Regions from separate parts of the Microbacterium sp. CFBP9034 genome, predicted to be linked through region 1. Evidence: predicted binding sites of a transcription regulator. Region 1 holds the regulator's gene; each other region holds the start of a gene.
The links. The regulator HrcA, encoded in region 1, represses chaperone genes, less so after heat shock. The targets are predictions, from matches to a motif close to TTNGCACTCGNNNNNNNCGAGTGCNAA.

Region 1 (5,890 bases):
TCGCGACACCGTCGGCATAGACGCGGTCGATCACAGGTTCATCAGGCACCGATGCTCGCTTCCTCGAGTCCTCCGGCGAGCACATGGGCGTGCACGTGGAAGACGGTCTGGCCCGCGTTCGGGCCGGTGTTGAAGATCAGACGGAAGTCCCCGTCGCCGTGCTCGGCCGCGAGGCTGTTCGCGAGGCCGATGAGTTCGGCGAGGAGATCGGGGTCGCCCGCCGCCAGCTCGACGACGTTCCGGTAGTCCTCGGTCTTGGGGATCACGAGGAGATGCACCGGCGCCTTCGGGGCGATGTCGCGGATGGCGAAGACGTTCTCGGTCTCGGCGACGATCTCGGAGGGGATCTCGCCCGTGCGGATGCGCGTGAAGATCGAAGGCTCGCTCATGGGGCAAGTCTACCGACGGGGGTCGCCGCAGGGCGGGGGGCCGTCGACCGGGCGCGAGTCACCAGCGTCCGAGTGCGGCGTTCACGACCGCGAGGGCGGCCGGTCCCGCCGTCGACGTGCGCAGGACGCTGTCGCCGAGGCGCACGAGCACGGCACCCGCCGACTCGAGCGCCGCGAGCTCCTCCTCGGCGATCCCGCCCTCGGGCCCGACGATCAGCAGGATGTCGCGGCCGTCCGCGCCAGCGGGCTCGATCGCCGTCAGTCGCTCTCGGCCGGACGGCTCGAGGACGAGGGTGCGGGATGCCGCCGCCCGCGCCACGAGGTCCGGCGTCGTCGTGAGAGCCGAGACCTCGGGGATCCAGGCCCGGTGCGCCTGCTTGGCCGCCTCGCGCACGATCGTCGCCCATCGTGCTCGGCCCTTCTCGGCCTTGGCGCCGTCATCCCCGCGGCCTTCCCCGCCCAGCGCGGCGCGCTGCGCCGAGCCTCGGGACGTCTGGACCCAGCGGGACACGCTCCGGCCCGCCTGCCAGGGCACGATCTCGTCGATGCCGAGCTCGGTCGCCGCCTGCACCGCGAGCTCGTCGCGGTCGCCCTTGGCGAGTGCCTGCACGAGCACGACGCGCGGGCTGGGGGCCGCGGCATCCGTGCGGGAATCGATGCGCACGACGACCTCGCGGGACGCGACCGACTCGCAGATTCCCGTCAGCCAGGCGCCGCGGCCGTCGCCGACCGTGACCTGCTCGCCCACGCGCACGCGACGCACGGACGCGGCATGGTGCGCCTCGGCCCCGGTCAGCACGACGGCGTCCCCGGGACCGGCGGTCGTCGACTCGTCGAGGACGAAGTGCAGCGCCACCGGTCAGCCGTTCCGGAAGCGGTCGCGCAGCTTGGCGAACAGACCCTGATGGAACTCCGCGAGATGCGGAGCGGGGGGCTTCGTGCGACGCGCGAAGTCCTCGATGAGCGCCCGCTCCTTGGCGTCGAGGCGGGTCGGCGTCACCACGTGCACGCCGACCCGGAGGTCGCCGCGCTGAGTGCCGCGAAGCGGCGTGATGCCGCGCCCCTTGATCGTGAGCACGTCGCCGGCCTGGACACCGGGGCGCACTTCGAGGTCGACCGGTCCGTCGAGGGACTCGATCGTCGTCGTCGTGCCGAGGATCGCGTCGGGCATGGAGACCTCCAGCGTGGCGAGCAGGTCGTCGCCGTCGCGGCTGAACACCTCGTTGGGTGTGACGGTCACCTCGATGTAGAGATCGCCGTTCGGGCCGCCGGCAGGGCCGACCTCGCCGGAGCCCGGCAGCTGCAGGCGCAGTCCGGTCTCGACGCCGGCCGGGATGTCGAGCGAGACCGTGCGGCGGGCGCGCACGCGGCCCTGGCCCTGGCACGTCGCGCACGGGTACGGGATCGTGGTGCCGTAGCCCTGGCAGACGTTGCAGGGCTGATTGGTGAGCACGTTCCCGAGGAGGCTGCGCACCTGGCGCTGAATGTGCCCCGCACCCTGGCAGATGTCGCACGTGACCGGACTCGTGCCCGGCTGGCAGCACGAGCCCTGGCAGGTCTCGCACAGCACCGCGGTGTCGACCTCGATGTCGCGGTGGACGCCGAACACGACGTCGCCCAACTCCAGCGTGACGCGCACGAGGGCGTCCTGACCGCGCTCGCGACGTGACCTCGGCCGCCCGCCGCGGCCTCCGCCGCCGGCTGCGCCGAAGAACGTCTCGAAGATGTCGTTGAACCCGGAGAAGCCGGCCGAGCCGCCGAACGGGCTGCCATCGCCGCCCATGTCGTAGCGCGCACGCTGCTCCTTGTCGCTGAGCACGTCGTACGCGTGGGTCACCAGCTTGAAGCGCTCGGACGCCTCCTCGCCGGGGTTCACATCGGGATGGAGCTCGCGCGCCAGGCGCCGATACGCCTTCTTGATCTCATCGAGCGTCGCCTCGCGCGAGACGCCGAGGACCTCGTAGTGGTCAGCCACATTCGCCTTCCTGCCCGCAGTCAGCCGCGGGGATCGTGGGTGTGCGCGTCCGCGTCAGCGGCTGCTCTCGTCTTCTTCGAGCATCCGCGTGAGGTAGCGCGCGACGGCTCGTACCGCCGCGAGGTTGGAGGGGTAGTCCATGCGGGTGGGGCCCATGACGCCGACACGGGCGCGTGATCCGGTCGCGTCGTAGTCGCTGGCGACGACGGATGCCTCGGCCAGGCCGAAGGGCTCGTTCTCGCGCCCGATGCTCGCGGCGAGGCCGTTCTCGTCGGCGACCATCTCGCCCATGAGCCGGAGGATCGTGACCTGCTCCTCGATCGCCTCGAGCAGAGGGTAGATGCTCCCCCGGAAGTCCGCCTCGCGCCGGGCGAGGGTCGCGCTGCCGGCCATCACGAGCCGGTCCTGGCGGAACTCGTCGAGCTCTTCCGCGACGACCCGGACGATCGCCGCCGTCGCCGCCTCGTGCGGCGCGGTCATCGCCGCGGCGCTCTCGAGCCGATCCGCGATGCGCTGCAGGCCGTCGCGCACCGAGCGCCCGACCAGCAGCGTCCCGAGCTCGGCGCGGATCCGGCCGAGGTCCGCGTCGTCGAAGTCGTCGCGCACGAACGCCATGCGCTGCGACACCCGGCCGGTGTCGGTGACCACGATGACCAGCATCCGGCCGCCGCCCAGCTGCACGAGCTCGACATGCGACACGTTCGCCCGGGCGAAGGACGGATACTGCACGATCGCGACCTGGCCCGTCAGCTGCGTCAGGGCGCGCACGGTGCGGGCGAGCACGTCGTCGAGGTCGCCGGGATCGCCGAGGAACGACGAGATCGCCGTGCGCTGAGCGGAGCTGAGGGGCCGCACATCGGCGAGATGGTCGACGAAGACCCGATACCCCTTGTCGGTGGGAACCCGGCCGGAGGACGTATGCGGAGCCGCGATCAGGTCTTCATCCTCGAGGAGGGCCATGTCGTTGCGGATGGTCGCCGCAGACACGCCGAACGCATGGCGCTCGACGATCGCCTTGCTGCCGACGGGCTCGCGCGTGTCGACGTAGTCCTCGACGATGGCGCGCAGCACCTGGAGTCCGCGTTCGCTGACCATCCCGCCTCCTCACGCCGCTCTCTGGCACTCGCATGACTGGAGTGCCAATTCTACCGGATGCCCCGGCCTCTGGCGGGGAGCGGAACGCGCCGATCCGGGGGCGATGCCCTCAGTCCGTGAGCGCGCGCACCACGGCGTCGGCGAGCAGCCGGCCCCGGCGGGTGAGGACCACTCGGCCGTGGAGCGCAGACGGCCCGTCCACGAGCCCGTCGGCGATCAGTGCGGCGACCGCATGCCGGCCTTCGCCGAGCAGCTCCGACACCGGCAGCCCCTCGCGGATGCGGGTGCGCAGGAGGACGTTCTCGAGCCCGCGCGCCGTGGCGTCGGGCACCTCGCGCCCTGCGGCGGGCGACTCTCCCGCGGCGAGGCGCTGCGCGTACGCCGCCGGATGCTTCACGTTCCAGAACCGCACACCGCCGACATGGCTGTGCGCACCGGGACCGAAGCCCCACCAGTCCGTGCCCTGCCAGTAGGCGAGGTTGTGCCGAGACCGCTGGGCGTCGTTGCGCGCCCAATTCGACACCTCGTACCACTCGAATCCGGCGGCGGAGAGGAGATCGTCGACGAGCTCGTACATGTCGGCCTGGAGATCGTCGTCCGGCGCCGGCACCTCCCCGCGACGGATCTGCCGCGCCAGCTTGGTGCCGTCCTCCACGATGAGGGCGTAGGCGGAGATGTGATCGGGAGCGAGCTCGATCGCGGTCTCGACCGAAGCCCGCCATTCCGAGAGCGACTCCCCCGGCGCGCCGTAGATGAGGTCGAGGCTGACATCGAGGCCGGCCGCCCGCGCCGCCGCCACTGCCGTGCGCACGTTCGCGGGGTCGTGCGTGCGATCGAGCGCGGCCAGCACGTGCGGAACCGCCGACTGCATGCCGATGGACACGCGGGTGACCCCGGATGCCGCGAGCTCGGCGACGACCGCGTCGTTGACGGTGTCGGGATTGGCCTCGACCGTCACCTCGGCGCCGTCGGCGATGCCGAACGCCTGGCGCACGCCGTCCAGCATCCGCCCGAGGTCTCCGGGCGGGAGGAGGGTCGGCGTTCCGCCGCCGAAGAACACGGTCGATGCCGGGCGCAGCGCCCCAGTGCGCGCGAGGACCTCGCGCCCGAGCGCCACTTCGCGCAGCAGCGTGTCGGCGTACTGATCCTGGCGGGCCCCCCGCAGCTCATCGGAGGTGTACGTGTTGAAGTCGCAGTAGCCGCAGCGGACGCGGCAGAACGGCACGTGCAGGTACACCCCGAAGGCGGTCCCGGGGTCGATGGTCGTCCCGGGCGGGAACGAGCCGTCGGGCGGGACCGGATCGCCGAGAGGAAGCGCGGCGCCCATCAGACGCTCACGCGGGGGTCGTGTACAGCGGGGAGATCGCCCGCAGGTAACGGGTGAAGAGCTCGCGCCGACGGCGACGGATGAGTCCGGGAAGCGCCCTGTAGAGCATGCCGGCCGGCGCGTCGAACGCGCGGACGGTGAACCACACCTCGTCGTTGTCGTACCAGTCGATCATGAACGACTCCTCGCCGCTCACGACCGAATCGCCGACGGTGCCCAGGGCGAAGCCCACGCGTCGCGGCTCCTCGATCGCGAAGATCACGCGGAGCTCGGCATCCGCGCTCAATCCTTTGACTCGGCCGTCGACGCGGATGGTCGTACCGCCGCCGACGTACGGCGTGCCGTCCGCGTCGTAGCGCAGGTCGGACTCCGACCGGCTCGGCGCGATCGGGTGGCCGTCGACGTCGAAGCTCACCCCGGAGTACATCGGGCCGGAGGCGGGCCGCACGTCCTTGAGGGTGAGCCCGGCCCCGCGCTGCGCGGTCCACGACAGCAGGGCCTCGCTCGCCGCCTGGAAGCGCGCCTCGCCGCTGCCGATGCGCCATGATTCCTCGGCCGGGATGCTCCGCTCCGGCGGGAAGTGCATGAGATCCGCCGCCTGCGTCGCCCCCACGGCGGCGTAGTCGACGGTGTCGTCCCGGAAGTTCCCTCGACGCATGACGAAAGCCTACTTCGCGGTCTTTCCCTCGGTGTCGCCCGAGAGTGCGGCGATGAACGCCTCCTGGGGCACCTCGACGCGTCCGACCATCTTCATGCGCTTCTTGCCCTCTTTCTGCTTCTCGAGCAGCTTGCGCTTGCGCGAGATGTCGCCGCCGTAGCACTTGGCGAGAACGTCCTTGCGCATCGCGCGGATCGACTCGCGCGCGATGATGCGGGCGCCGATCGCCGCCTGGATGGGCACCTCGAACTGCTGGCGCGGGATGAGCTTCTTCAGGCGCTCGGTCATCAGCACGCCGTAGGCGTACGCCTTGTCGCGGTGCACGATGGCGCTGAACGCGTCGACCGGCTCACCCTGGAGGAGGATGTCGACCTTCACCAGGTCGGCCTCCTGGTCGCCGCTCGGCTCGTAGTCGAGTGACGCGTAGCCGGCGGTCTTGGACTTCA
Region 2 (5,890 bases), 870 kb from region 1:
GCGCCCTTCGCGTCCAGCCGCTTTGTCAACGGGGTGCAGCGGGTGGGCATGGCGGCGTAGCTTTCGGGGACGACGATCGAGAGGACCCACACCATGGATCGCAACACGGCCGACCAGCAGCCGGCGCAGGATTCGGACGGCACCGAGAAGCCCGGGGGCCTCGGCGAGGACGGCACCATCCCCGCCGCTCCCGACGGAATCGCCGCCGGGCACACGGGCGAGCAGTCGACGTTCGAGCCGGAGGAGGACGAGCAGGCCTAGCGCGCGTCCGACGACGTCACGACGACGACGCCTCCTGGCGGGGCAGCACCGTCAGCACGCGCTGCACGTGGTCGCGGAACTCCGCCATGAAGCTCCGGAGGAACTCCTCGGTGCCGGAGTCCGAGACGGTGCCGTCGTCGGCGAAGTCGTCGTGTGAGAAGTGGATGTATGCCTCCGGCGCGGTCATCTGGCGCGCATTGCAGAAGCTGAGCACGCCCCGCAGGCTCTGCTGGGCGACGGCCGTCCCGATGGAGCCGACCGACGCGCCGATCACCGCGGCCGGGATGTGGTCGAACGAGTTCTGCCCCCACGGCCGTGACGCCCAGTCGATCGCGTTCTTCAGTCCGCCGGGGATCGACCGGTTGTACTCGGGAGTGACGAACAGCACGGCATCCGCCCCGGCGATGGCGTCTTTGAGCGCCCGCGCCTCGGGCGGATACCGGTCGTCGTAGTCCTGGCTGTAGAGCGGGAGGTCCCGGATCGGGATCTCGCTGAACTCGAGGTCATCCGGCGCCAGCCGCATGAGCGCCTTGGCCAGGATCCGATTGATGGACGTCGAGGACAGACTCCCGACGAAGTACCCGACCTTGTACGACATGACTGCTCCTTCTGGTCGAACCGGAAGGCCGAGTCTGCGCCCACGTCCGCGATGCCGCATCCCCCTTGCGCACGACGGCGACGGGTGATGCGGCACCGGGCGTGCGGGTCAGATGAAGTCGTAGTCGTTGCGCGGCAGGTCGATCGTCGGCGGGTTGCGCTCCCAGTCGGCGAGCTGCTCGGCGTCGCGCTCGATGACCTCGAACCGGACGGCCACTCGCGGGGTGATGAGCACGCTCACCCTCGAGCGACCGACCGTGTCGAACTGCACGAACCCTGCTCCGTCGCGGGCCGCGGCGAGGATCTGATCCTGGAGCGATCCGACATCCTGGCCGGGCTCGAGGATGAACATCTGGCCGTCGACGCGTACGCGGTCGATCTTCATGTCACCTCATCACCGGCGACTTCGCCTGCTCCGCCTGAACCCGAGGGTACGCCCGCCCGAGGCCGGACGGGATGCGACCCAGGGGAACTTCCCGGTGCGACGAGGGTCAGTTCCGGGCTCGTGGGCGCACCGCCCACAGCACGATTCGCGTCGCGATGACCGCCGTGACCACCCAGGGACCGACGACCAGCAGCGGGTCGAGCCAGGAGTGCTTGAGGTCGACGCGCCCGCGTCCGATCCGGGAGGCCCAGGGCCGTCGCCCGCGCTCGCCCAGCACGCCGCTCTGCGTGATCGGGTCGTCGGGGCGCGCCGTGGCGAACGATCGCAGGTGCGCCGTGATGGCATCGACCCGGTCGCCGGCGACGAGGATGAGCCAGTGGGCCGTCTGTCCCTCGCTGTACCTCTCGTAGGCGAATCGGCGGATCGCGCCGGAGACGCCCTGCAGCGGCTGGGCGGTCCCGAAGACCGGGGTCAGGCGGAGGTGCTCCACCGACCGCTCGCGCGAGCCCGCCTCGACCTGCTGCTCGGGGACATCCCAATGGGCTCCGGTGACGATGCCGGGCTGTTCCCGGGGAAAGGCCGGTCGATCAGCCGGGTCGGCGTCGGCGCCCCAGCCCGGGATGCGGGCGCGCAGCGCGTCGGCGTCCGGCACGGGGCCGGGCTTGTCAGACGTGTAGGGCATGGATTCCTCCTCTGATCGTTCGGCGCCCGTCAGGCCGCCGGGGTCACGACCGTCTTGATGCAGTCATCGAGCTTCGACGAGAACATGTGGTATCCCTCGGCGATCTCGTCGAGAGGGATGCGGTGGGTGATGAGGTCGCTCGGCGTGATGAAGCCGTCCCGGATGTGCTGCCACAGACGCGGCCACTGACGCTTCACCGGGGCCTGATTCGTGCGGATGGTGACGCCCTTGTTGACGGCATCACCCCACTTGACGGCACTGAACAAGGGGCCGTACGCCCCCATGACGGACACCACTCCGCCTTTGCGGACGGCGTCGATCGCCCAGTTCAGCGCGACCGGAGAGCCGCCCTGCAGCTTGAGCTTGGCCGAGGTGATGTGCTGGATCACATGGCCGTCGGCTTCTGCGCCCACGGCATCGATGACGGCATCCGCTCCCAGACCGTCGGTCATGAGCTTCAGCTGCCGGACGATGTCGTCGACCTGGCCGAAGTCGACCGTCTCGGCGAAGGCGAAGGTCCGGGCCTTCTCGAGCCGATAGTCCAGGTAGTCCACGACGATCACGCGGCCGGCGCCCATGAGCCAGCACGATCGTGCCGCCGCCAGCCCGACCGGCCCGGCACCGAAGACCACCACGGTGTCGCCCGTGGAGATGTCGGCCAGCTGGGCGCCGAAGTAGCCGGTGGAGAATGCGTCGGTGAGCAGCAGCGCATTCTCGTCGGAGATCCCGTCGGGGATGACGGACGGTCCGACATCGGCGAACGGCACGCGCACGAGCTCCGCCTGTCCGCCGTCGTAGCCGCCCGCGGAGTGCGAGTACCCGTAGATGCCGCCCACCGCCGTGGCGTTGGCGTTGACGTTGTGGCAGTTGGAGAACAGCCCGCGCGAGCAGAAGAAGCACGAGCCGCAGAAGATGTTGAAGGGGACCATCACCCGGTCGCCGACCTTGACGTTCTCCACGGAGGAGCCCACCTCTTGGATGGTGCCGATGAACTCGTGGCCGAACGTGTGGCCGATCCTCGTGTCGGGCATCATCCCGTGGTACAGATGCAGGTCCGAGCCGCAGATCGCCGCCAGCTCCACCCGGACGATCGCGTCGTTCGGATGCTCGATCTTGGGATCGGGCTTCTCCTCGACGCGGATCTTGTACGGACCTCGGTAGACCATTGCCTTCATGTGGCACCTCCTTGGAGGCGCCAGCATCACCCCGACCGGCGCGAAGATCAGGGGGCTTGCGCGATCGCCACGGTCATGCATCGCCGACACCGCAGAGGACGTCTGCCCAGACGGGCCGCTCGACACGGCGAAGCGGGTGGTCGACGGCCGTCGACCACCCGCTCGCGTTCGCCGATCAGCTGGTGAGAGTCTTCTGGGACTCCACCGGCATGCTCTGCACCTCGATCTTCCGCGGCTTCGCGCGCTCGCTCACCGGCAGGATCACGCTCAGCACGCCGTTGTCGTAGTTCGCCGAGATGCCCGCAGTGTCGACGCCTTCGCCGATGCTGAACTGCCGCAGGTAGCTTCCTGCCGGCCGCTCCTGGGCGAGCCACTTCGCGCCCTGGACCGAGCCGGCGGTGCGCTGCGCGCGGATCGTGAGGAGCTGACCGTCCACGTCGATGTCCACCGACCCCGGGTCAACACCGGGCAGATCCGCGTTCAGCACGTAGCGGTCCGCCTCCCGGTACAGGTCGACGGGCATCACCCGGGGTCCCGGGCGCGTTCCCAGCAGTCCCGACGTGAGGCGGTCGAACTCCGCGAAAGGGTCAAAAGTCATTGCCATGATGATCGATCTCCTTCCTGGTTTGTGGAGTTGAGTCTCAGCGGCTCAACTACGCACAAATTAGCACTCTCCCCATGCGAGTGCCAGCCTCGGAAACTCAAAAAATCCTGAGGATCCGGCGGCAGAAGCACAGCTCAGATCAGGTCCTCGAAGCTCGCGAACTGGTCGATGCTCGGGGGGTGATCCTGCCAGAGCTCGATCTCCTGCGGATCGCGCTCCATGACCTCCAGCCGCACCCCCACGTGCGACGTGATCAGGACCGTGATGATCGCCCGGCCGACCGCGTGGAAGCGCACGAAGCCCGCTCCCGAGCGGGCCGCGTCGAGGATCTCGTCACGCAGGCCGTCGACATCCTGGCCGGGCTCCAGGACGAACTGCTGTCCGTCGACATGCAGCGTGTGAACCTTCATGTCACCCCGATCCCCCAGCCCTCTACCCCGGTGGCAGGACTGGGACCCGCATCTCCATTGTGACGCGATCTCAAAATTTCGCTAGATTACCTAGCGTTTTCTGACGCAAGACAGGGTGCCGCCGGGCCTGATCGCCCGGTGGCACCCCGTCTTCTCCCCGCGTCGTCAGGCGAGCGCTTTGGCCTTCAGGGCATCGAACTCGGCCTGCGTGACCGCGCCGGAGTCCAGCAGCGCCTTGGCCGATGCGATCTGCTCCGCCGCCGAACTGCCCGAAGGCCGGGCGACGGACTGAATGTATTCCGCCTGCGCCGCCTGCATCGCATGGGCCTGCTCGATCTGGCGCTTCTGCATGCCGCCGCCGCGCACGATGAGGTACACCAGGATGCCGAGCCACGGCACGATGATGACGAACAGCACCCACAGAGTCTTGGCGCCGCCTCCCAGATCGCTGCTGCGGAAGATGTCGCCGAAGATCCAGAAGAGGCACATGAACCAGGCGAAGAACAGGAAGAACTCGAAGAGGGCGAGGAGGAACGACCCGTTGTCGTTGAACATTCAGTTTCCTTTCCATCGGTGCGTGCGAGACGGCGTCGTCGCATCGCCGATGAGGCCGCAAGCGTAGCGCTGATGCCCCTGTCGGGGGAACGTCCTCGCTGGGTACGCTCGAACTGAGAGGTCGACCACCGGGACTCGCGGAGGTCGCTGACCGGGAGGATGCCGATGCGGGCACTGATCGCAAGCGGGTCGGATCGCTACGCCGATCCGTGGCATCCTTTCGCCCGCACGAGCGCGCTGGTCGCCGACGTCCTCGAGGAATCGGCCTTCGACGTGGCGATCGAGCATGATGTCGACCTCGCGATGGGCTCGCTCGCGGGCGTCGACCTGCTCGTGGTGAATGCGGGCGATCCGTGGCGCGCGCACGACCAGGAGGATCCTCCGCCGGCCGCGTCTATCGACGGCTTCGCGCACGCGCTGGAGCGGGGCATCGGAGTCCTCGCGCTCCACTGCGCGGTGTCGTCGCTTCGGGACTACCCGGAGTGGGCGCCCGCGATCGGCGCGATGTGGGTGCCGGGCCTGTCGTTCCACCCCGAGCACGGGCCGACGCAGGTCACCGGCATCCACCTCCCGGACGGCACGAGGATCGAGGACTTCACCGTCAGCGACGAACGCTACTGCAGGCTGCAACGGATCGGCCGCAGCACCGTGGTTGCGGAGCACGCCGGCACCGCCGTGGCCGAGCCCACGGCGTGGGTGCGCACCGTCGGGGCTTCCCGAGTCGCCGTCGACGTTCTCGGCCACGACGAGCGGTCATACGAGTCGGCGGGCCATCGACTGCTCATCCGGCAGCTGGCGCGCTGGGCAGTGGACTCCCCGAACTGACGGCGTGGGCGGGCGCCGCCGTCAGGATTCCGCGCGGAGCGGTATGGGCGACGTGGGCGGCCCCTCGGGATCGAACCGCTCCGACAGCGCGTAGCGCAGGAGCACGACGTCTCCGATCGGCTGCGCCTCGAACAGAGTGGCTCGCCGCGTGGCGGTCCAGGGGAAGCGGCCCGGCTCGACGAACCGCGGCGCCCGGGCCTCTCCGACGAAGAACGGTGCGACGACGAGCTGCAGCTCGTCGACGAGGTCGTGCACGAGGAACTGCGTGAGCACGTGCCCCCCGCCCTCGACCATCAGCCGGCCCACATTCCGACCGGCGAGATCATCGAGCACGGCCGCCATGCTCACCCGCTCGCCGAGACCGACGACGGTCGCGAGCCCGTCCAGTCGGCCGCG
Region 3 (5,890 bases), on a different contig from region 1:
GACGAGCTGCTCCGTCTCGCCGGCGCTCTCGAGCACGCTTCGGAGCACCCGATCGCCCGAGCGATCTCGCAGGCCGCGGTGGCCGAGACCGGCGACCTGCCCGTCGTCGAGTCGTTCCAGAACGTCCCCGGCAAGGGCGTGTCGGGGGTCGTCGACGGCCACGCCGTGATCGCCGGACGCGCCTCGCTCCTCGCCGACTGGGCGCTCCAGCTCCCCGCCGAGCTCGCCGTCGCGCAGGAGGCGGCCGAAGCGGCCGGACGCACGGCCGTGCTCGTCGCGTGGGACGGTGAGGCGCGTGGAGTGCTCGTCGTCGCCGATCAGGTCAAGCCGACCAGCGCCGAGGCCGTGACCCAGCTGCGCGCCCTCGGGCTGAAGACGGTGCTGCTGACGGGCGACAACACCGCGGTCGCACGCACCGTGGCACGCGAGGTCGGCATCGACCGCGTGATCGCCGAGGTCCTCCCCCAGGACAAGGTCGCCGTGATCAAGGACCTGCAGTCCGAGGGCCGCGTGGTCGCCATGGTCGGCGACGGCGTGAACGACGCCGCCGCCCTCGCGCAGGCCGATCTGGGGCTGGCGATGGGGACGGGAACGGATGCCGCGATCGAGGCATCCGACATCACCCTGGTGCGCGGCGACCTGCGCAGCGCCGCCGACGCCATCCGCCTGTCGCGGTCGACGCTCGGCACGATCAAGGTGAACCTGTTCTGGGCCTTCGCGTACAACGTCGCGGCGATCCCGCTGGCCGCCCTCGGCCTGCTCAATCCGATGATCGCAGGCGCGGCCATGGCGCTGTCCAGCGTCTTCGTCGTCGGCAACAGCCTGCGACTCCGGTCGTTCCGCAGCCGGGCGGGCGCGTCATCCGTCCCTGCCTCGGCGTCCGCACCCCGCGAGGCACTGGCCGCTCCGGCCGCCCCCGTGCACCACGAGCACCACTGACAGTGAGGACGATGGCATGACCGACACCCTGATCGACGCCGACCACAGCCACCACGGCTACATCACCGACAAGGACAAGTACCTCAACCGCCTCAAGCGGATCGAGGGCCAGGCCCGCGGCATCCACAAGATGGTCGAGGACGAGAAGTACTGCATCGACATCCTCACCCAGATCAGTGCCCTCACCAGTGCGCTCGAGGCGGTCGCGGTGGGCCTGCTCGACGACCACCTGCGTCACTGCGTCGTGGACGCGGCTCGGCTCGGCGGACCCGAGGCCGACGCGAAGATCACCGAGGCCACGCAGGCCATCGCCCGCCTGGTGCGCTGATCGTCAGGACGCCGCAGCGCTTGTGGCGTCGCGAGCGTCGGAGATTCGCGTCGACGTCGGAGGATTCCCCGCAGATCCTCCGACGTCCGCGTCATTCTCCGACGGGACGGGGGATCGAACGCCTCATCCGGTGACGGTCAGGACGCCGCCGCCACGTGCGCGCGGCGCGCGTGCACCAGCGAGTCGACGGTGAGGATGATCAGCGCCACCCAGACGAGCCCGAACCCGATCCAGCGCTCGAGGGGCATCGCCTCGCCGAGCAGCCAGACGCCGATGACGAACTGCAGGATCGGCGCCACGAACTGCAGCAGTCCGATGAGGGTGAGCGAGGCGCGGCGGGCGCCGGCGGCGAAGAACAGCAGCGGGACGGCGGTGACCGCGCCGACGAGGCTGATGAGCACGAGATGCCAGGGGCCGGACACCCCCATCGTGAGGCCCGTGGTCGCGTTCACGACGACGAGCAGCACGCCGGCGACCGGGACGAGCCACAGCGACTCGAGCGTGAGGCCGCTCACGGCGTCGACCACCGGCCCGACGCGCTTCTTGACGAGACCGTAGAGGCTGAACGTCGCCGCGAGCGTGAGCGCGATCCAGGGGAACGACCCGTACCCGACGATGATCACCAGCACCGCGAGGGCGGCGATGCCGATCGCGACCCACTGGGTCGGACGCAGCCGCTCCCGCAGCACGAGCACGGCGAGCAGCACCGTCGCGATGGGGTTGATGAAGTAGCCGAGGCTCGTCTCGACCACGTGCCCGGTGAGGGCGCCCAGCATGAAGACCTGCCAGTTGATGTAGATGAGGCCCCCCGCGAGCACGGTGAGCCACACCACCTTCGGCCGCTGGAAGATCGCCGCGAGGCGCGACCACGAGCGCGTGACAGTCAGGAGGAACGCGCAGAAGACGAGCGACAGCAGAATGCGCCAGGCGACGAGCTCGAACGGACCGGTGGGAGCGAGCGCCAGGAAGTACAGCGGCAGGAAGCCCCACAGCAGGTAGGCCGAGAACGCGTAGACCCCGCCGAGCGTCTGCTGGCGCGAGAGATCGGCTTCGCCGCCCGCCCGAGCGGATGCCGGAGGCAGCGCGATCCCGGCGGTCGATGTCGCCGCGGCGCCGAGGTCGGAGAGACCGGCGGAGGCCGGAGGGGAGGCAGGGGACACGTCGCGGCTCACCTTTCCAGCCTAGGAGAGGCAGCGGTCCTCACGGTCGAGGCAGCCTTCCGCGGCCATCGCCGGACTGCCGACCATGGCGTGATCTCTGCCACCGGACGCGAAGAGAGGGCCGGATGACGAAGCATCCGACCCTCTCTTCGCGGATTACGCGAAATCAGCGAACGACGACTGCGAGGACGTCGCGAGCCGACAGCACGAGGAACTCGTCTGCGCCGAACTTGACCTCGGTCCCGCCGTACTTGCTGTACAGCACGCGGTCGCCCACGGCGACGTCGAGCGGGACACGGTTGCCGTTGTCGTCGATGCGGCCGGGGCCGACGGCGACGACTTCACCCTCCTGGGGCTTCTCCTTGGCGGTGTCGGGGATGACGAGGCCACTCGCGGTGGTCTGCTCGGCCTCGACCTGCTTGATGACGATGCGGTCCTCGAGCGGCTTGATGGAAACCGACACGGTTTACCTCTTCTTTCTTGAGACTGAAGACTCGTTAGCACCCGCACACTGAGAGTGCTAACTCAAGTCTAGAGAAGCGCTGGCACTCATGCAACGTGAGTGCCAGCCACGTGACGCTCCGCGGCACGGCCGTAGGCTGGGCCGGTGGAGATGGCCGAGCTGACAGCACTGCTGACCCCCGAAGGGCTGCGTCTGCTGGACGCGCTCCCCGCGATGGAGTCGGCGGGCGACGTCGCCCGTACCGTCACGCGGCTGCGCAAGGACGGCCACGCGCCCGACCTCGTCGCGGCGGTCGTCACCCAGGCCAGACTGCGAGCCCGTGCGGTCACGAAGTTCGGCCCCTTCGCCGAACGGATGCTGTTCACCCGCGCCGGACTGGAGCAGGCCACCCGCCTGTCCATCGCGGGCCGCCACGCCGCCCGGTTCCGCGACGCCGGGCTCGCGCGGGTCGCCGATCTGGGCTGCGGGATCGGCGGCGACGCCCTCGGACTCGCGGGTCTGGGCCTCCAGGTCGCCGCGGTCGACGCCGACGAGCTCACGGCGGCGATCGCCGCGTACAACCTCGCGCCGTTCGGCGACGCGGTGACGGTGCGCCACGGCACGGCGGAGGACGCCGACCTGAGCGAGGTGGACGCGGTCTGGCTCGACCCCGCACGCCGCACGGCCGGGCACTCCGAGACCACACGGACGCGGCCGGAGGACTGGTCTCCGTCGCTCGACTGGGCGTTCTCTCTGGCGGAACGCCTGCCGACCGGGATCAAGCTCGGCCCGGGCCTCGACCGCGATCTCATCCCCGGAGACGTGGAGGCGCAATGGGTCAGCGCAGACGGCTCGACCGTCGAGCTCGTGCTGTGGTCGAGATCGCTGGCCCGCGACGGGGTGCGGCGGGCGGCACTCGTCATCCGGGGCGACGCGGCGCACGAACTGACTGCGCCGGCGGATGCCGAGGACGAGCCGGTGCGTGAGCTCGGGGCCTTCCTGCACGAGCCCGACGGCGCCGTCATCCGCGCACGGCTGATCGGTGAGGTGGCTCGGTCGCTCCAGGCGGGCATGCTCGACGAGCACATCGCGTACCTGACCTCGGACGCCGCCCTCACCAGCCCGTTCGTCTCGTCGTTCCGCGTGCAGGAGTCGATGCCGGCGAAGGTGCCGACCATCAACGCGGCACTGCGTGCGCGGGGGATAGGACGCCTGGAGATCAAGAAGCGCGGAGTCGACGTCGACCCGGCGCAGTTCCGACGCAAGCTCGTGCTCGGCGGGACCGAGGAGGCGACGCTGATCCTGACGCGCCTCGGCACGCGGCGGATCGCGATCCTGGCGGAACGCGTCAGCCGCTGACGGTGATCCGGCCCGCGGCGTAGAGGAGCCAGCCGGCGCTGTACAGCAGCGAGACCGCCCCCACGACGAGCGCCCAGACCGCGACGGCGCGGCTCTCGAGAGGGCGTCGCAGCGCGAGGATGGCCGAGACCACGCCCACGAGGCCGATGGGGAAGCCCCAGCCCACGAAGAGCGACACGGCGAGACCGGCGATGGAGAAGGCCAGCGCCCACCCCGCCAGACCGCGGTAGGGCTCCGCCGGCGCGGGCATGAGCCACTGCGCGGTCGGGGTGGGCGCCTCGTCCTCCGTGCCCGGCTCGGCGGGCGCGGACTGCGAGGTCACGGGGACCGGCGCCGTCGGAAGGCGGAGGAAGCCTCCGCGGTGCGCCCCCGGAAGAGGCGAGGGCTCGTCGGCGAGCGCGACATCGGGCGACGGCGGTTCGACGGCCGGCGACGGCGGCCCAGACGGGCGCGGATCGGGCAGCGGCGGCTGCGGCATCCGCTCGTCCTCGCTCATCCGGCCTCCTCGGCGACCTGGATCTCGGTCACGGGGAGAGTCGAGTCGGCGCCGAACGCGAGGGTCGACGGCGGGCGGCCCGACATGACGAGCTCGGAAGCCAGGGCGGCGATCATGGCGCCGTTGTCGGTGCAGAGGGACAGCGGGGGGATGCGCACCGTGACGCCCTCCGCCGCGGCCCGCTCGAGCGCCACCTCGCGCAGCCGACGGTTCGCGATGACACCGCCGCCGAGCAGCAGGCGCGGCACGCCGTGCTCGCGGCAGGCGGCGAGGGCCTTGGTGACGAGCACGTCGATCACGGCCTCGCGGAAGCTCGCGGCGACGTCGGCGACGGGCACGGGCTCGCCGGCCGCCTCGCGCTGCTCGACCCATCGGGCGACGGCGGTCTTGAGCCCCGAGAACGAGAAGTCGTAGCGGTGCGCGGCCATGTCGCTCGCGCGCGACAGCCCGCGCGGGAACGGGATGGCCTTCGGATCCCCCGCGGCCGCGGCACGGTCGATCTCGGGCCCGCCGGGGTAGGGCAGACCGAGCAGCCGCGCCACCTTGTCGAACGCCTCGCCGGCAGCATCGTCCATCGTCTCGCCCAGGAGCTCGACGTCGGTCGTGAGGTCGCGCACCAGGAGGAGCGACGTGTGGCCGCCCGACACCAGCAGGGCCACAGTGGGGTATTCGAGCGGGGGCGCATCCGGATCGAGGATGTCGGCGGCGATGTGCCCGACGAGGTGGTTGACCGCGTACAGCGGCGTGCCCAGTGACACCGCGAGAGCCTTGGCTGCGCCGACGCCCACCATGAGCGCGCCGGCGAGCCCGGGGCCGGACGTGACGGCGACGGCGTCGATGTCGGCGAGCGTGACTCCGGACTCGGCGAGCGCGGCCTCGATCGCCGGCTCCAGCGCCTCGAGGTGCGCGCGGGCGGCGATCTCGGGCACCACTCCGCCGTAGCGGGAGTGCTCGTCCATCGAGCTCGCGATGGTGTTCGACAGCAGCGTTCGACCGCGCACGATTCCGATCCCGGTCTCGTCGCAGCTCGTCTCGATGCCGAGGATCAGGGGGTCGGTCCGGTTCACGTGCACACTCCCGCGTCCTCGGGCGACGCCGACGCGTGCGCCGACCAGCCTCGGAGGTCGAGCTTCATGACCACGGCGTCCACGCCGTCGGGCTGGTAG
Region 4 (5,890 bases), on a different contig from region 1:
GGGCCCCTCCCGGAGAAGGGGCCCTTCGCTGCTACGCGTGACGCGGGCAGAGCTTCTGGATCAGAAGTCCATGCCGCCCGTGGGGTCGCCGGCCGGAGCCGCAACCCGCTCGGGCTTGTCGGCGACGACGGCCTCGGTGGTGAGGAAGAGCCCGGCGATCGACGCTGCGTTCTGCAGCGCGGAGCGGGTGACCTTCACCGGGTCGTTGATGCCGGCGGCCAGCATGTCGACGTACTCGCCCGTGGCGGCGTTGAGGCCCTGGCCCGCGGGAAGCTCCGCGACCTTGTTGGCGACGACGCCCGGCTCGAGGCCGGCGTTGAGGGCGATCTGCTTGAGCGGAGCCTCGATGGCGACACGCACGATGTTCGCGCCGGTCGCCTCGTCGCCCGTGAGCTCGAGCGTCTCGAAGGCCTTCTTGCCGGCCTGGATGAGCGCGACGCCACCACCGGGGACGATGCCCTCCTCGACGGCCGCCTTCGCGTTGCGCACGGCGTCCTCGATGCGGTGCTTGCGCTCCTTGAGCTCGACCTCGGTCGCCGCGCCCGCCTTGATGACGGCCACGCCGCCCGCGAGCTTGGCGAGGCGCTCCTGGAGCTTCTCGCGGTCGTAGTCGCTGTCGGTGTTCTCGATCTCACGACGGATCTGGGTCACGCGACCCTCGAGCTGCGCGGGGTCACCGGCACCCTCGATGATCGTGGTCTCGTCCTTCGTGATGATGACCTTGCGCGCACGGCCGAGCAGGTCGAGGGTGGCGTTCTCGAGCTTGAGACCGACCTCCTCGGTGATGACCTGGCCGCCGGTGAGGATCGCGATGTCCTGCAGCTGCGCCTTGCGACGGTCGCCGAAGCCGGGAGCCTTGACGGCAACCGACTTGAAGATGCCGCGGATCTTGTTGAGCACCAGGGTCGCCAGCGCTTCGCCCTCGACGTCCTCGGCGATGATCAGGAGTTCCTTGCCGTCCTGGATCACCTTGTCGACGATCGGCAGAAGGTCCTTGATGTTCGAGATCTTCTGGTTCGCGATGAGGATGTACGGGTCCTCGAAGACCGCCTCCTGGCGCTCCGGGTCCGTGACGAAGTAGGGGTTGATGTAACCCTTGTCGAAGCGCATGCCCTCGGTGAGCTCGAGCTCGGTGCCGAAGGTCTGCGACTCCTCGACGGTGACGACGCCCTCCTTGCCGACCTTGTCGATCGCCTCGGCGATCAGCGCGCCGATCTCGGGGTCGCCCGCGGAGATGGATGCCGTCGCGGCGATCTCCTCCTTGGTCTCGACCTCCTTGGCGTCGGCCAGCAGCTGGGTCGTGATGGCCGCGACGGCCTTCTCGATGCCCTTCTTGAGCGAGATGGGGTCGGCGCCGGCCGCGACGTTGCGCAGGCCCTCGCGCACGAGCGCCTGAGCGAGCACGACCGAGGTGGTCGTGCCGTCTCCGGCGACGTCGTCGGTCTTCTTGGCGACCTCCTTGACGAGCTCCGCGCCGATCTTCTCGTACGGGTCGTCGAGTTCGATCTCCTTGGCGATGGAGACGCCGTCGTTCGTGATCGTGGGGGCGCCCCACTTCTTCTCGAGAACGACGTTGCGACCGCGGGGGCCCAGGGTCACCTTGACGGCGTCGGCGAGGATGTTGAGGCCGCGCTCGAGACCGCGACGGGCCTCCTCATCGAAAGCGATGATCTTTGCCATTTTGTGTTTCGTCCTCCCAGGACGGGGCTTATGGATTAGCACTCGACAAACCGGAGTGCTAATCCATTCTGGCACTCCCCCCTACCGAGTGCAAGCCGCCGCCGAGGGATCGCAACACGCAGAAACGGGATGCCGCAGCATCCCGTTCCCGATCGTGCGCCGGTATCGCGCGGTCAGACGACGCGCACGGCCTCCGCCTGGGGGCCCTTCTGCCCGGTTCCGACGGTGAACTCGACGGTCTGGCCCTCCTCGAGGACGCGGAAGCCCGACATGTCGATGTTGGAGTAGTGGACGAAGACGTCCTGTCCCTCCGCCGTGATGAAGCCGAAGCCCTTCTCGGCGTTGAACCATTTGACGGTGCCCTGAGTCATGCGCATCTCCTGTTGCTGGTACGACAGGCCTCATCGTATGCATGGCGCGACACCGCCCGGAGCCCACTCGGGGACTTGTTGACACGGCGGCATACAAGTGTTTACCGGCGCGAAACACTCGCGCCCGCGGAGGGTCAGGGCGTAGGTGTGGCGGGTGCCCCGGCCGCCGTCCGGTCGAGGCCGATCACGACGGTGAGCTGCTTGGTCGCGGGGTCGGCCGGCTGGTAGACGTCGCTGCGCTCGATGTTCGCACCGCCGATCAACTGGGCCAGTCCCGCGGCGGCCGCCTCGTCCTCGGGGGCGAGGTAGTACACGGTCGTCTCCGGGAAGTCGTCAGCGCTCGCCTCACCGGCCGTGACGTCGGTGTCGGCCCATCCGGCGCCGACCACGACCTCCTTCATCTGCGTCGCGAGCCCCTGTTCCGGCGTCGCGTTGAGGATCACGACCTCGAAGGTGGGGTCGGTCACCGGCGTCACCTCGGCCGCCGCGGTCGGCGTCGGCGTGGGCGTCGGGAACAGCTCGATGCGCCCAGAAGTCAGGAGCGTGCCGAAGATCCCCACCGCGACGAGCACGATGGTCGCGAGCGCCGCCCACAGCAGCACGACCCAGCCGCGCATCCGGGGGTTCTCCGCCCGGTGGGCGCCGACCCGGTCCGCCTCCGAGAGGTCGTCGAACCGATCCCGGGGGAAGGACGTTTTCGGCACTTGACGATGCTACCGGGCCCGGCGCTGTGAGCCTGCGCGGAGCATCAGCGGGCCTCACCGGCGGCGCGACCCACCCTGGCCTCTGCCCGTGCGTCGCGGAGCCGGCGCAGCCGCTTGACGAGCATCGGGTCGTGAGCCTGGGCCTCCGGCGTGTCGATCAGCCGTCCGAGCAGCTGGTAGTAGCGGGCGGGCGACATCCCCAGCTCCGCGCGGATCGCCTCCTCCTTCGCACCGGCGTGACGGCGCCATTCGCCCTCGAAGGAGAGCAGAGCACGGTCGCGGTCGGAGAGGGGCACGGCCCCACGCTAGCCGGGCGGGGGCGAAGGACCGGCGCGCCACTCCACGGAAGCACCGAGCGGATCGACGGCGGCGAGCGGAACGCCGTCGCGACCGAGGACGAAGCCGCCCCAGGTGGCCTCGTCGACCGGGGGGCGCCAGGCGCGGTGCAGTCCGGGCGGGTCGATCGAGATCCAGACGGCGTCCAGCTCGCGCAGCGCACCGAGCAGCCGCTCCCGTCCCTCCCGAGGGATGTGCGGCAGCACGCCCGGGGTGGTGACGACGAGGGTGGCGTCGCGGGGCGCGCGGGCGGCCGCGGAGTGCACCACCGCGGGGTCGGAGGCGTCGCCGGCGATCAGGAGCGGCGGATCGGCGGCGACGATGTCGAGCGCCGCGTCGATGCGCGCGGCGCGCCCCGCTTCGCCCGGCCACACCAGCGCGGTCAGGAATCGGCGGTCGTTCGGATCGGCGGCGTCGAGGGGGGCGAGGTCGATCCCTGCGCGCCACACGATCTCCGGCATCCGCAGCGGCGGGTCGCCGACGAGGTCGCACTCCAGGACGACGCGGGACTCGCCGTCCGCCGGGTCGAGGTCGCGACCCCCGCCGAAGCGGTACGAATAGCGGTCGGGGTACAGGCAGAGCCCGGCGCTCGCTCCGAGCTCGAGGAGCGCGATCGGTCCGGCGACCGTGCTCAGCGCGGGCAGCAGGGCCGCGCACCGCTGCGGCTCGTTGGTCTGGAGGCTGCGACGGGATGCCTCGGCCACGACCTCGTCGGCGTGCGCGAGGAGCCAGGCCGACCACACCGCGAAGGGCGCCTCGGGGGCGCCGAGCAGGCGAGTCACCGCGAACACCAGCGGCGGCTGCCGACGGGTTTCGGGGATCCGGGCCAGGATGCCGGCGACCGCGACCGATCCGGCCACCCCCGACGCCCAGTCCGCGTACAGCGCGGAGCGTCCGGGCGCCTCGTCGCGGGCGAACCGGTCGTACCGTTCGGCGACGGCGGCGGCGGCATCCGTGATCACCGCCCCATTCTCGCGGTCAACGTCCAGCCCGTGCGGACCGCCGAGCGGCCGACTGGGGTTGAATGGAGGGGACCCACAGGAGAGCACGGAGGAGTCATGACCTACGCCGTTGACAAGAGCGACGAGCAGTGGCGGGCGGAGCTCAGCCCGGAGCAGTACGCCGTGCTGCGCCAGGCGGGCACCGAGCGCGCCTGGACGGGCGAGCTGCTCGACGAGAGCCGAGCCGGACTGTACACGTGTGCCGCGTGCGGCGCGGAGCTGTTCAAGAGCGGGACGAAGTTCGACTCGCACTGCGGCTGGCCGAGCTTCTACGAGTCGATCGAGCCGGAGGCGGTCGAGCTCATCGAGGACACCAGCCACGGGATGTCGCGCACCGAGGTGCGCTGCGCCAACTGCGGATCGCACCTCGGACACGTCTTCCCCGACGGCTTCGGCACACCGACCGGCGACCGGTACTGCATGAACTCGCTGTCGCTGGACTTCACGCCCGAAGCCACCGCATGACGGTCCCCACCGCTCCCCCGCACGCCGCCGGCGACGCGTCGCACGGAGCCTCCGCGCACGCGGGCACGGCCCTGGAGGCGGTGCGCAGCCGCCGGTCGTGGTCGAAGGTCACCGACGAGGCGCCGACGCACGCCGAACTGCTGACCCTGGTCTCCGCGGCCGGACGCGTCGCCGATCACTCCTCCCTGCGGCCGTGGCGGCTGATCGAGCTGCGCGGCACCGACCGCGAGCGACTCGGCCGCGCGATCGGCAAGGCCGAAGGCGACAAGGGCTCGTCGTCCAAGCCCCTGCGCGCACCGCTGCTCATCGCCGTCGTCGCCAGCTACCGCAAGAGCGACAAGGTGCCGCGCTGGGAGCAGGAGGCCGTCGCCTCCGGCGTCGCACACGTGCTGAGCCTGCTGCTGGACGAGGCCGGCTGGGGCGTCATCTGGCGCACCGGCCACTACACGCGCTCGAAGCCCGTCGCCAAGGCGCACGGACTCGAGAAGAACGAAGAGCTCCTCGGCTGGCTGTACGTCGGCGGCAAGCCGCCCCGCTCACGTCTCGGACGACGCAAGGGCGTCGAAGCGCGCAAGCACCTCTCGCGGATGCCGCGGCCCACGAAGGACTGACCCTCCGGCTGGGCGACCCGCTCAGCGGGCGCGGCGCCGCCACGGCACGGCGGCGACCACCACGGACAGCAGGGCGACGGTGACCATCGCGAGCTCCTGCACCACGCCGGGGCTCGCCGGTGCCGGCCACAGCGCGTCGAGCACGACCGACATGAGGAGCTGGCCCACGACGGCTCCGAGGCCGAGCAGGAGCACCCCGGTGTACTGCACGATCGCGGCCGACATGACGATGTAGACCACGCCGAGCGCCCCGCCCACGTAGAGCCACGGCTCGGTCGGGAAGGGCTCGGGGCCGCCGACCACCGCGATGTGCACCAGTGCCGCGAGGACGAGCAGCAGGGTGCCGCCGGTGAAGTTGACGAGCGTCGCCGTGAGCGGCGTTCCCACCCGCTGGCGCAGCCGGCCGTTGGTGGCCTGCTGCCAGGCGATCGCGATTCCGCACAGGAACGGCAGCGCGAGCATCCACACCGGCACGCCGGCGAGCCCGTCCCCGACGAGCGCGAGCCCCACGGCCACGAGCGCCAACGCGCCACCCAGCAGCCGCGGCACGGTCACCGCGACGACCCCGGCCGGCCCGAACCCGATGCGATCGAGCACGAGCCCGTTCACGGTCTGGCCGGCGACGATCCCGACGGTGAACAGCGAGACGCCGATGATGCCGACGGCGAGGCCCTGGGTCGCGACGGTCAGGGCGCCCGCGGCGCCGCCCGCCAGCATCCACC

Region 2: a site for HrcA is predicted at 3,765-3,791, ahead of SOM19_RS05025 (Hsp20/alpha crystallin family protein). Genes of this name have one in related genera too.
Region 3: a site for HrcA is predicted at 2,970-2,996, ahead of groES (co-chaperone GroES). Genes of this name have one in related genera too.
Region 4: a site for HrcA is predicted at 1,716-1,742, ahead of groL (chaperonin GroEL). Genes of this name have one in related genera too.

What each region holds. Positions count from the first base shown of each region.
Region 1 is NZ_JAXCWC010000001.1:1,996,222-2,002,111, reverse strand. It holds gene SOM19_RS09175 (PhoH family protein) at 1-1, opposite strand, end outside; gene SOM19_RS09170 (HIT domain-containing protein) at 42-389, opposite strand; gene SOM19_RS09165 (RsmE family RNA methyltransferase) at 448-1,245, opposite strand; gene dnaJ (molecular chaperone DnaJ) at 1,249-2,364, opposite strand; gene hrcA (heat-inducible transcriptional repressor HrcA) at 2,419-3,459, opposite strand; gene hemW (radical SAM family heme chaperone HemW) at 3,569-4,786, opposite strand; gene SOM19_RS09145 (DUF1990 domain-containing protein) at 4,794-5,444, opposite strand; gene lepA (translation elongation factor 4) at 5,454-5,890, opposite strand, start outside.
Region 2 is NZ_JAXCWC010000001.1:1,130,013-1,135,902, reverse strand. It holds gene SOM19_RS05050 (hypothetical protein) at 94-261, shown strand; gene SOM19_RS05045 (NADPH-dependent FMN reductase) at 278-859, opposite strand; gene SOM19_RS05040 (hypothetical protein) at 968-1,243, opposite strand; gene SOM19_RS05035 (hypothetical protein) at 1,350-1,925, opposite strand; gene SOM19_RS05030 (zinc-dependent alcohol dehydrogenase) at 1,955-3,100, opposite strand; gene SOM19_RS05025 (Hsp20/alpha crystallin family protein) at 3,276-3,704, opposite strand; gene SOM19_RS05020 (hypothetical protein) at 3,839-4,114, opposite strand; gene SOM19_RS05015 (SHOCT domain-containing protein) at 4,280-4,669, opposite strand; gene SOM19_RS05010 (ThuA domain-containing protein) at 4,835-5,494, shown strand; gene SOM19_RS05005 (RibD family protein) at 5,516-5,890, opposite strand, start outside.
Region 3 is NZ_JAXCWC010000002.1:390,146-396,035, reverse strand. It holds gene SOM19_RS13065 (heavy metal translocating P-type ATPase) at 1-939, shown strand, start outside; gene SOM19_RS13060 (metal-sensitive transcriptional regulator) at 956-1,267, shown strand; gene rarD (EamA family transporter RarD) at 1,405-2,349, opposite strand; gene groES (co-chaperone GroES) at 2,594-2,890, opposite strand; gene SOM19_RS13045 (class I SAM-dependent methyltransferase) at 3,035-4,228, shown strand; gene SOM19_RS13040 (hypothetical protein) at 4,218-4,724, opposite strand; gene tsaD (tRNA (adenosine(37)-N6)-threonylcarbamoyltransferase complex transferase subunit TsaD) at 4,721-5,797, opposite strand; gene rimI (ribosomal protein S18-alanine N-acetyltransferase) at 5,788-5,890, opposite strand, start outside.
Region 4 is NZ_JAXCWC010000002.1:843,687-849,576, reverse strand. It holds gene groL (chaperonin GroEL) at 61-1,680, opposite strand; gene SOM19_RS15260 (cold-shock protein) at 1,854-2,051, opposite strand; gene SOM19_RS15255 (LytR C-terminal domain-containing protein) at 2,186-2,755, opposite strand; gene SOM19_RS15250 (DUF3263 domain-containing protein) at 2,800-3,051, opposite strand; gene SOM19_RS15245 (DUF2332 domain-containing protein) at 3,061-4,053, opposite strand; gene msrB (peptide-methionine (R)-S-oxide reductase MsrB) at 4,150-4,557, shown strand; gene SOM19_RS15235 (nitroreductase family protein) at 4,638-5,168, shown strand; gene SOM19_RS15230 (DMT family transporter) at 5,190-5,890, opposite strand, start outside.